DNA from 3 places in the Belliella marina genome. Region 1 is predicted to be linked to each of the others. Evidence: riboswitches for the same ligand, from Rfam matches in the RefSeq annotation. Region 1 holds a riboswitch; each other region holds the start of a gene.
What was found. Region 1 has a riboswitch for cobalamin ahead of ACFSKL_RS14520 (TonB-dependent receptor plug domain-containing protein). Riboswitches for the same ligand answer to the same signal wherever they lie in the genome.
Positions count from the first base shown of each region.

Region 1 (3,288 bases):
CCTGAATTTCCAAGCGATCCCAATGCATGGCACTGGAAAATGCCAAGTAAGTAGAAAAGCGCGTAGGATAGGCAAATCTATACAGATTGGCATCAAGGCTATTGTAGCTAAAGTCTGTGGCGAGGGAAACATCCCACCATGACTTTATGGCATACAGGTTGACCAATGAGCCATAAATGCCGCTTTGCCGGTAATGGTTATCCAAAGCACCTTTGGTAGTTTGATAATTTGGATCCACATAGCGGTTGTAATCATGGCTGTATTTGACATTCAGCAACATTTCGTGATTTTCGAATAGGGATTTTTGTATTTGTCCCTGGACAAAGAAATTCCTATCCCACAAACGTTGGTAATGGCTGAAAATATTAGCCACGATGGCACCGGGGAGTCCTCTCTCTGATTGGTAAAAATAAGCTTTGTAACTAGCCTTACCACCAGATTTGAATTGTTGAAAAAGTGTTAATTCACCTCGGAATGAATTGATATCCCCATTTTGCCGAATGGCAGTGGTATCGTATCCCCCTTCTTTTTTGTACCTGTACTTGTATTCGCCATGCGCCGTAACATATTCAATATTGCTGGCTAAAGACAGCCTATCCGACAACCGCTGTTCATAAAGCACCGATGGGTTGAACAATCCAAAAGATCCGGTTTTTAGGGAAAGTTTGGTGTTTGATTTTGCATTCCCAGAAAAAACAGGCTTTCTGCTTTGCAAAAAAAGTGTATTTGACGCAAAGAATCCTTTGGCAGGTTGGAAGATCGAAGACTTTTGGCCATTAAAAAGCTCAATGGCTTCAATGTTGTCAAGTGAGAATTTGCCCAAATCAACCTGGCCATTCTGTGCGTTGCCAATAATCACCCCGTCATAGAAAACACTTGTGTGTGCACTTCCAAGGCTTCTGACATTGATGGTTTTGAGCCCTCCTATCCCACCATAATCCTTCAGCTGCACTCCTGTGAAGTATCGAATAGCATCAGCGACCGAAAAGCTGTTCAGCTTCTCGATATCCTTTCCGCTCAAAACTTGGGTTGGCGTGGGTGATTCCAAATCAAGCTTATAGCGTTCCGATCGTACTGCTACTTCATCTAAATCATGTACCTTTCCGGTATCCAATCCAGCATTTTGCTTTTGGGCATAAATTTCCCCTGCATAGCACATGCCTAAAAGCATTACAGAAAAGATAAAGAAATACCTGCACCAATCCCCAAAAGGAATAAGTTCAATTTTGCTCATCAAAACTATTTGTTAGGACCAAATAGCTTTCAACGAAATACTTTGAAATCAAATAGATAGCACACAAGTGCATTTGTTTTCAAGCTTCAATCCCCGAAAGCGTGAATAATTTATCCAATTGGCAAGTATTCTGACTTACTCACTACCTTCCGGCCTTCCCATCTGTGAAAACAGAAAGTGACCATTAAAACTTGGAGATAGCATGATGAGCTTACAGCTGCGGGACAGTTCCGGATTTGCACCGGATTCCAGTTTAATCCCTACCTGACTATGTCTGATAGGAAACCAATTCGGCTGCGAAGGTAGATCGTATTTCGTTATAATGAAATATTTTGTTTAAAAACTTCAATTTCAATACTGAATTGCATTGCTCTTCTGGTATCCTGACTTTGCAGAATCTTGAAATGGAAGTATCCAATGGGTTTGTTCGATCTAGTCAAATCCGTGAATAGCTCTCAACTATGGTTACCGTCATACTGGCTATTCTTAAAAATCAAATAGAGACCAAGCAATGAAAAATAGTTTGGAATAATGTTCATTTTGGGAATAATTAGGCAGGATATTTGCAATTTAAATCCTATATTCTTTCACTTTAGGTGTGAAAATTTTAATTTATTACACGATTTCCCTCAATAACACCAGAATCTAAATTAAAGATATGGTTCAATAGGATAATCGTTATTAGCTATCAGTCATTAAGTTATCAGTACATAAATTGATTTAAAACTTATCATTTTGTGTGGCTACTGGTAAGAAAGCGGATATACATAATTTATTATTCATATAAACAAATTGAATATGGCATCTTTGGCAAAAATGATTTTTATCAACATCAGAAAAGGATTGAAAAGTATAGAGCCTGCAGTATCCATCTTTTCGGGGGCTTACCTTCTTGTTCACGGTTTACAAAGCAAAAACTATCCACTTGGAATCGCTGGTGGCATGCTTTTGTTTAGAGGAGGTGTTGATCTTGGAAAAGTCATTGAAGAAAGCGAAATAGCCGAGTCAGAAATTACTGCCAAAGATTGATATCAATTCCAATTATACATATTTTTCCTAGATAGATTTTCCTAAAACCTTTCTGGTTTTGGAGAAAACGCCCTTTTCTATTGATCTTATTATGTGAGACATGAATGGCTTTTTCTATAAGAATAATACACAATATAGAATTGTGGTTCAATTTGAATCTGATCTATTCTTTATACTTTAAGGACTATTCTTCATCGACCAAATCTGCCAAAACTACTACCAAGCCTACTAATCCTGCCAAAAATAGGACCACCCCCGCACCATGTCCTCTGGAAATGGAATAACTCCCCAAATCTTCCCTGGTAAGCAAATTTCGGTTCAGCTCCATGTTGCCCATATTTTTCACTTCAAAAAAACCTGACATATAGAAGTTTTGGTTGACAACTTTGGTGGAAATTGGTCTATTGTCCTCGTCTATCAAGGAATAATTGATGAAACTGCTCAACTTCATGGGGGAATTGGTGTCTTCATAGAATGAAAGCGTGGTGCTGGCTGGAGTATCAAACAAAGGATAATCAACCCTATTTCCTTGAAATCCATCTCCAACGATTTTTCTGACTTCCGGTTGGATGTTCGCAAATGATCCTTCCACATAGGAATGTGGTGGAACAAACAAAGTATTGGTCTTTCCTGCAATTTCTCCACCAAATGATCCGAATTGACCTCCATCTGCTGAACCAAAAGTGTCTAACCAACCTCTGACGGTAGATTTTCCATCCACGTAACCGAAAGTCTTCCCATTGATCGTAAGTGCTGATTTTGTCAAATTAATGAGCATTGGGTTTTGCGAATAGTTTTCTATTCGAACCAAGACTGTACCATCAGTACTGTTGAACGCGTGTGAAACACCAATCGTGTCATTTTTCATCATCAAATTCCCGTCATCTGCCAATACATTCTCTTTGTCATAGTTTTGCCATTGGGAAATGTAATGTGTGGTGCAACTAAAAAGAAAAGGTAGCATAAAAATGAAGGCTAAGCACTTTTTAAGGTAGTTCTGCATGGTTCTCAATGTTTAAAATCTT
Region 1 is NZ_JBHUHR010000039.1:140,733-144,020, reverse strand. Features, by position in the region: gene ACFSKL_RS14520 (TonB-dependent receptor plug domain-containing protein) at 1-1,234, opposite strand, end outside; cobalamin riboswitch at 1,338-1,539, opposite strand; gene ACFSKL_RS14515 (hypothetical protein) at 2,033-2,263, shown strand; gene ACFSKL_RS14510 (hypothetical protein) at 2,448-3,266, opposite strand.

Region 2 (3,288 bases), on a different contig from region 1:
TTGCTTCCAATGTAACAAAATCAGAAGCCCCAAGCCAGTAATCTGCTTCTTGCGCTTTATCCAAGACATATTCATAATTGAGCTGGGCACTGCCAATTCCTGATTGCTCTTCGAAGATATACTTTCCTCCAGCGGCCGTCAGAAGCTGTGCTCCCCAGGAATCATTGCCAGGAACATACCAGATATCTTTGTACATCACTCCTGCCATCACTGAAGGCTTGGTATCATCTGATATCACAGAAACCAAAGCCAAAGCCTCCAAATATTCATGCTCTATCTCTTCAAACACAACTTTGGACTCCTCGTATTTGCCCAGCAAAACCCCTGTGAATTTTATCCACTCTGCCCTTCCCAACGGGTGCTGTTCTACATACTCCCCATTGATCACTGCCGGTACACCCGCTGTTTTCAGAAGCTCCAAATTTTTCAGATCTTCACCCATAGTAGAAATCATCACCCAATCAGGCTCCAAATCGATCATCATTTCCACATTGGATTGTGCCCCCGAACCAAGATCTTCTACCAATCCAGCGCTGATTCGCTCCCTTGCTTTTTTTGAAGAAATTAAGTTTAAGTTGGGAAATCCAGCCAGTTTTTCTGTGCAATCCAACAAATCCAAATGCGGAATTTGGGTAGTCGATGTCAAAACGACCTTGTCAATAGGCAAAGTAACTACTGCATCAAAAACCCCTTCTGGGCGAGCAACTTTCCCATTCTCCATCACCAAATACCTAAATGGCTCATGCTCCCCTGGGAACGCCTGCGTCACTTCCAAAATCCAAAAACCTTCCCCATTAAAAACCTGAAAACCTGTAGCGTAGGAGTTTTTAAAAAAATCTTTACTCTCTATTTTAACATTCTTTTTTTGTCCACAGGAAACAAAAACCAACAAGAAAACAAGAGTAATAAATTCTGATTTCAGAAGTGTGATATATCGCATTTTTTTCGCGTTTTGAAAGTATTTCGCTCCAAAGATACAAACGGGAATGGTTTTTAGTCAATTTGAAATAAAAAGCTGAAAAATTAAACATACCAAATCATTCCCAGCCTAAACCCAAAAATCTGCCAACAATTCCAAAGAATATTTGAATACATTAAGCGCGATTGCGTATGTTTGCACCCAGAATTGGTTCTCGATCCTTTTTCAGGCTCTCGGGATTAAATGGGAATTCGGTGAAACACCGATGCTGTCCCCGCAACTGTAACCTCTTCCCGATCGCTTTCGGGAAAGCAACTTACCTCCTCCATTGCCATTGTTCGTCCCGGTCACTATCGGGAGAGGACGAGAAGGCCGGTAAGTTCAAGGAAGCCAGGAGACCTGCCTCTTCTAATCAAATTCAAAGCTTTCGGGTGAAAGGCTGAGATGAAAAGAAAATGTTTCAGAAGCTGGTATTCCACAATTCTCCTGTTCTACTTGAAGAATCTTCCGTTTTTGTGACATGATCCATTCTCTCAATTTTATTCCACGAATGACTTGAATTAAATAATCGGTTTTCATTATTTAATTTCAAAGGCATTGCTATTTCTAAGCCTCTTATGTGCTACTTCATTTTCGATTGGAGTAGAAACTTCTTTATTGGCTCCCCAAGATACGGTGGAGCTGAAACTGGTGGAAGTTTACTCTGCCCCACTTGAGAAATACAGCTTTGGGCAAACACTACAAACCTTGAATTCAAGGGATTTGGAAGATTTCAATGGGCAAGCCTTGGCAGAGTTGCTGCAACAAAGAACCGGATTGTTCCTCAGACAATATGGTCCGGGGATGCTAGCATCGCTGACGATGAGAGGCACTTCTGCGGGCCACAATGCTGTCTTTTGGAATGGCCTCCCTATCAACAGTCCATCGCTTGGGCAGGCAGATTTTTCGATATTGCCAGTAGGTGGATTTGATGAAGCTACCGTACATTATGGCAGCAGCGGGGCACTGTACGGGTCAGACGCCATCGGCGGAGCCATTCACCTCAACAACAAAAACAACTTCAACAAAGGACACCAAACCAAAATCCTCAGTACGCTGGGAAGTTTTGGCAGATGGAATCAGCAAGTTGAATATGCATATTCGAACAAAAATTTCTCAACCAGATCTCGGGTTTATAGGAATTTCTCAAAAAACAACTTCAAATTCAACAACCTGGCAAGAGCAGGAAGTCCGGAGGAGAGACAAAAAAATGCTGAAATTGAGCAAATCGGTGCTATGCAGGATTTGGCTTGGAATCTCAGCGAGCATCAGCAACTCAGTACATCTATTTGGTGGAATCATACTGACAGGCAAATCCAACCGGTCATGGGTTCCAATGACAGAGATCATCAGATAGACAGAAATTTCCGGGCTGTAGTTGACTATAACAGATTCTCCTCTACTACTGTCTGGAACATCAAAACAGGAGTCATACTAGATGAATTGAATTTCAATGGTGGCAGCAACAAAACCTCCCAATACCTGCTATCAACTGATGTGGATTGGAATATTTCTTCCAAAGTCAAATCAAAATCAGGAGTCAGATTCAATCATGTAAGAGGGAATCTGAGCAGCTACGAAGCCACCGACAATAGAATTGAACTTTACCAATCAGTCAATTACATTCCCCAATCGGATCTTGCGTTTTCTTTCAATCTAAGACAATTGATCTACGATGGTGATCTTGCCCCATTCACCCCAAGTATTGGTTCGGAATGGACATTTTTCAAAAATGACAAAAACAACTTGAGCACCCATGCTTCTGTATCGAGGAGTTTCAAAATCCCAACCCTGAATGATAGATTTTGGGTACCGGGAGGGAATCCAGACATAGAATCAGAGGAGAGTATCAGTGCCGAGCTCGGATTCAAACAAGAATATACAAGCAATGGATTCAGACTAAGCAACCAAATCAACCTATACAGCATGTGGGTGGACAATTGGATTGTTTGGCTACCAAGAGGAGGTTTTTGGAGTCCAGAAAATATCAGGGAAGTGAGAAACCAAGGCTTGGAATACTTCGCCACTGTGACGAAGTCCTTTGATCAATTCCAAGTTGAATTCAATGGCAGTTACAATTACACCCTTGCCACGATCCTCAAAACCATATCTGAGAATGACAGGTCAAAAGGAAACCAACTTCCCTATACTCCCAAGCATAAAGCACAGGGGAATCTTCGGCTTGCCTACAAAACCAACTCCGCATTTATCAATTCGCACTGGATCGGTGAAAGGTATGTCAATACGGACAATATTTCATCTGTACTGCCTTATGGGATTTTGGATGTAGGATTTAGCAAAAAACTTGAATTCATCCCAAAAATAAAAGC
Region 2 is NZ_JBHUHR010000046.1:92,172-95,459, reverse strand. Features, by position in the region: gene ACFSKL_RS19440 (ABC transporter substrate-binding protein) at 1-940, opposite strand, end outside; cobalamin riboswitch at 1,111-1,340, shown strand; gene ACFSKL_RS19435 (TonB-dependent receptor) at 1,517-3,288, shown strand, end outside.
Region 2: linked by a shared signal. The riboswitch ahead of ACFSKL_RS19435 (TonB-dependent receptor) and the one ahead of ACFSKL_RS14520 (TonB-dependent receptor plug domain-containing protein) in region 1 are both predicted to bind cobalamin.

Region 3 (3,288 bases), on a different contig from region 1:
GAACCAATACATCCAGACCAATTTCTTCCTGGATCCTGATCGTCCTCTCGGTTTCGTCTTTGATAAACTGTTCATATTCCTGCTCACTGATCCTTCCGTTTTTGAAATCAGCCCTTACCTTTCTGATATCTTTGGTTTGTGGAAATGAACCAATGGTTGTGGTTGGATACAAAGGTAATTTAAGCAATTCAGATTGCTTCGTCTTCCTGTCTTGAAAAACACTGGTTCTTTCAAAATCAGACTCCTTTACATTCCCAAGGCGCTCTTTGACTTCACTTTTATGGATTAAGCCAGAACTTGCCCTGTCCGAAACTGCTTTTTGGTTTTCTTGATAAGCACTTAGCAATTCACTTTGGATGGCACCCTCGCCTATCAATCTTTCAACATCCCCAAGTTCAGCCAATTGCTTCAGGTCAGCCACCTCTGCCAGTTTTTGCTTTGCAAAAGACAACCAAGACTTGATCCCTTCGTCCAATTTCACTTCACTATCCAAATCACATGGTGAATGAAGCATGGAGCAGGAAGGAGCGATGAATAGTTTCTCTGAATCAACCTTTTCCAATGCCTTTTGAATCAAGGTCAAAGATTTTTTGTAATCGTTTTTCCAAATATTTCTCCCATCGACCACACCCAATGAAATGGAAAGATTCGCAGGTTTGTTTACCAATAAATCCTCCAACTGATCTGGACAACGAACCAAATCAACGTGAAGACAGCAGATTGGAAGTGAGGTGGCAATGCTCAGATTATCAAGCAATCCCCCAAAATATGACGCCACCATTGTTTTCAGGTGAGGATATCTCTTTCTGATTTGGGAATATACACTCTGGAAGGCTTCTTTTTCCTTTGCAGAAAGATCCATTGCCAAAAATGGCTCATCAAACTGAATCCATTCTACCCCATGCTCAATAAGTTTATCTATTATTTGGAAATAAACAGGGAGTAGGTTTCTAAGTAAATCTATTCTCTCAAACCCCTCTTCTTTTTCTTTTCCCAACAAAAGAAATGACACAGGTCCCAAAATAACAGGTTTGGTTTTGAAACCAGCCAGTTTGGCTTCCGCAAACTCCTGCACTATTTTCGAAGAAAAAAGCTTGAACTCTTGATTTTTCTTAAACTCTGGAACAATATAGTGGTAGTTGGTATCAAACCACTTTGTCATTTCCATAGCTTTGATATCCAATCCATTGGCTTGGTATCCCCTAGCCATCGCAAAATAAAGATCTATCTCTGAGTTGTTTTTATCAAAAATCACCGAATGGTATCGCTCCGGGATTACCCCAACACTGAAAGCCATATCCAAAACCTGGTCATAGTAGGAAAAATCATTGGATGGAATCAAATCTATCCCGCTTTCTTTCTGTAATGTCCAGTTTGCCAGCTTGATTTCATTTCCTTTATGAAACAGCTCCTGCCTGGTGATTTTGCCTGCCCAATAGTTTTCACAGGACTTTTTCAATTCTCGCTGACTACCAATTCGCGGATAGCCAAGATTATGCGTTTGCATGGTCTTTTAACTTTATTTGTTTGAAATAAATAGGTTAAAAGCTCATCACAATAAATCAAGAATGCTTTTGGGAAAGAAGAAGATAGAAAAGTGCTGGAAACATACAACGTGACGAATCAGGCATACTTTTCCTTTGAATGAAAAACCAAAATCGGTAAATCACTTTGGATCAAAGACCTATGAAATGCCAAAAAGACATTGATGGAATTTGAATCACACTTGACTAAAAGCTTCAATTCGCGAAAGCATCGTCATATCGAAATAGGCAGGTCTCCTGACTTGTAACAGCTTTTACCATCCTTCCCATTCTTTACTTCAAAGAACAGTGGACATACTGGGATAAAAACCTTTGGAATGTTACTTACAGTTGCGCGACAGTTCGTGATTTACACACGATTCCCTTTTAATACACAGCTAAGCATAACCAATTCCGGATGATGTAGAATTATAGTAAAGAACTTCAATCCTGCAAAACTAGCAAAAACCCATTACCTCCTAGCAGTTTGGCTAAGATTTAAATCAAACTTCCTAAATTTAGCCAGCTTATAGATTGATTCAGAACAATCACAGAATATAATTCTGTTTGAGCTGTATTTTTATTTGCCAACTATTTCTAAATTCTGTTCAACTATGAAAATCTGAAAGGCAAGGGATTTTCCCCCAGTGTGAAACATTAAATACCGATCAGGTTTCGCTCTCAAATACTAAATGGCAAAGCCGGATTAATCACAGTTCCCATCAATATCACATGCAGCTCCATCCACTCCTTTGGCAAATTCCAGGATTGGATTTTCTTTGACAAAATCACTCCACGCTTTGTTGAGGGTCTCTTCAAACGTTTCTTTTGGCTGTGCACCCGATATCCCAAATTTCCTGTCCAACACAAAGAATGGGACTCCCCTGACGCCGATTTGGCGGGATTCCTGTATATCCTTTTCTACCTTATCAGTAAACTCATCAGATTCCAAACAAGCCAATACACGATCCCTCTCAAGCCCCACTTCTGTAGCCAAGGATAGTAAGGTCTCCATATCATCTATATTCTTCCCTTCGGTGAAATAAGCCTTCAACAACCTCTCTTTCATTGCATCACCTTTCCCCAAAGTTTTGGAAAGTTGCAATAAGCGATGGGCATTTTTGGCATTGGCGACTACTGTTTTGTCCATGTGGTAAACCAGCCCTTCCTGCTCAGCCATTTCCACTACCTGATTTGTGATTTGCTGGGTTTGCTCCATGGACCAGCCTTTGGTTTCCGACAAATACTCCAAAGTAGATTTCGATGGGTCTGTTTTCATATCAGGGTTCAAGAGAAAGCTTTTCCACTCAATCTTAACATGATCCTTATACTCAAAATCCTCCAATGCAGCTTCCAGTCTCCTTTTGCCTATATAACAAAAAGGACACATGATATCTGACCATATTTCTATTTTCATAATATTTTAATTTACTTGTACTGTTAATCAATTTTAACTCACGAGAGTTCCCGAACATGAAAACAAAGGAATGCCCTTCCTGTGCTATGGAAGTAGATAAAAATGCGGTTTTTTGCCCAATATGTGCTTTTGAATTTCCGCGTAGAAACCCTGTTTATACAGTAGTGGCTGTTATTATGGCAATTATCTTGTTATTGGTTTTTATTTTCTAAAAGTGCTTGCCTTATCAAGTAGGGTTTCACAAACCGTAAGAAAATGTGATGTAACCCAAAATACGCATGAGAATTCAAAGCAGTTTATTTGAGACCTGCCAGGTTATTAAAATATGAACAGGTGTCTTATTCGGAA
Region 3 is NZ_JBHUHR010000045.1:177,063-180,350, reverse strand. Features, by position in the region: gene metE (5-methyltetrahydropteroyltriglutamate--homocysteine S-methyltransferase) at 1-1,507, opposite strand, end outside; cobalamin riboswitch at 1,755-1,951, opposite strand; gene ACFSKL_RS17745 (DsbA family oxidoreductase) at 2,230-2,940, opposite strand.
Region 3: linked by a shared signal. The riboswitch ahead of metE (5-methyltetrahydropteroyltriglutamate--homocysteine S-methyltransferase) and the one ahead of ACFSKL_RS14520 (TonB-dependent receptor plug domain-containing protein) in region 1 are both predicted to bind cobalamin.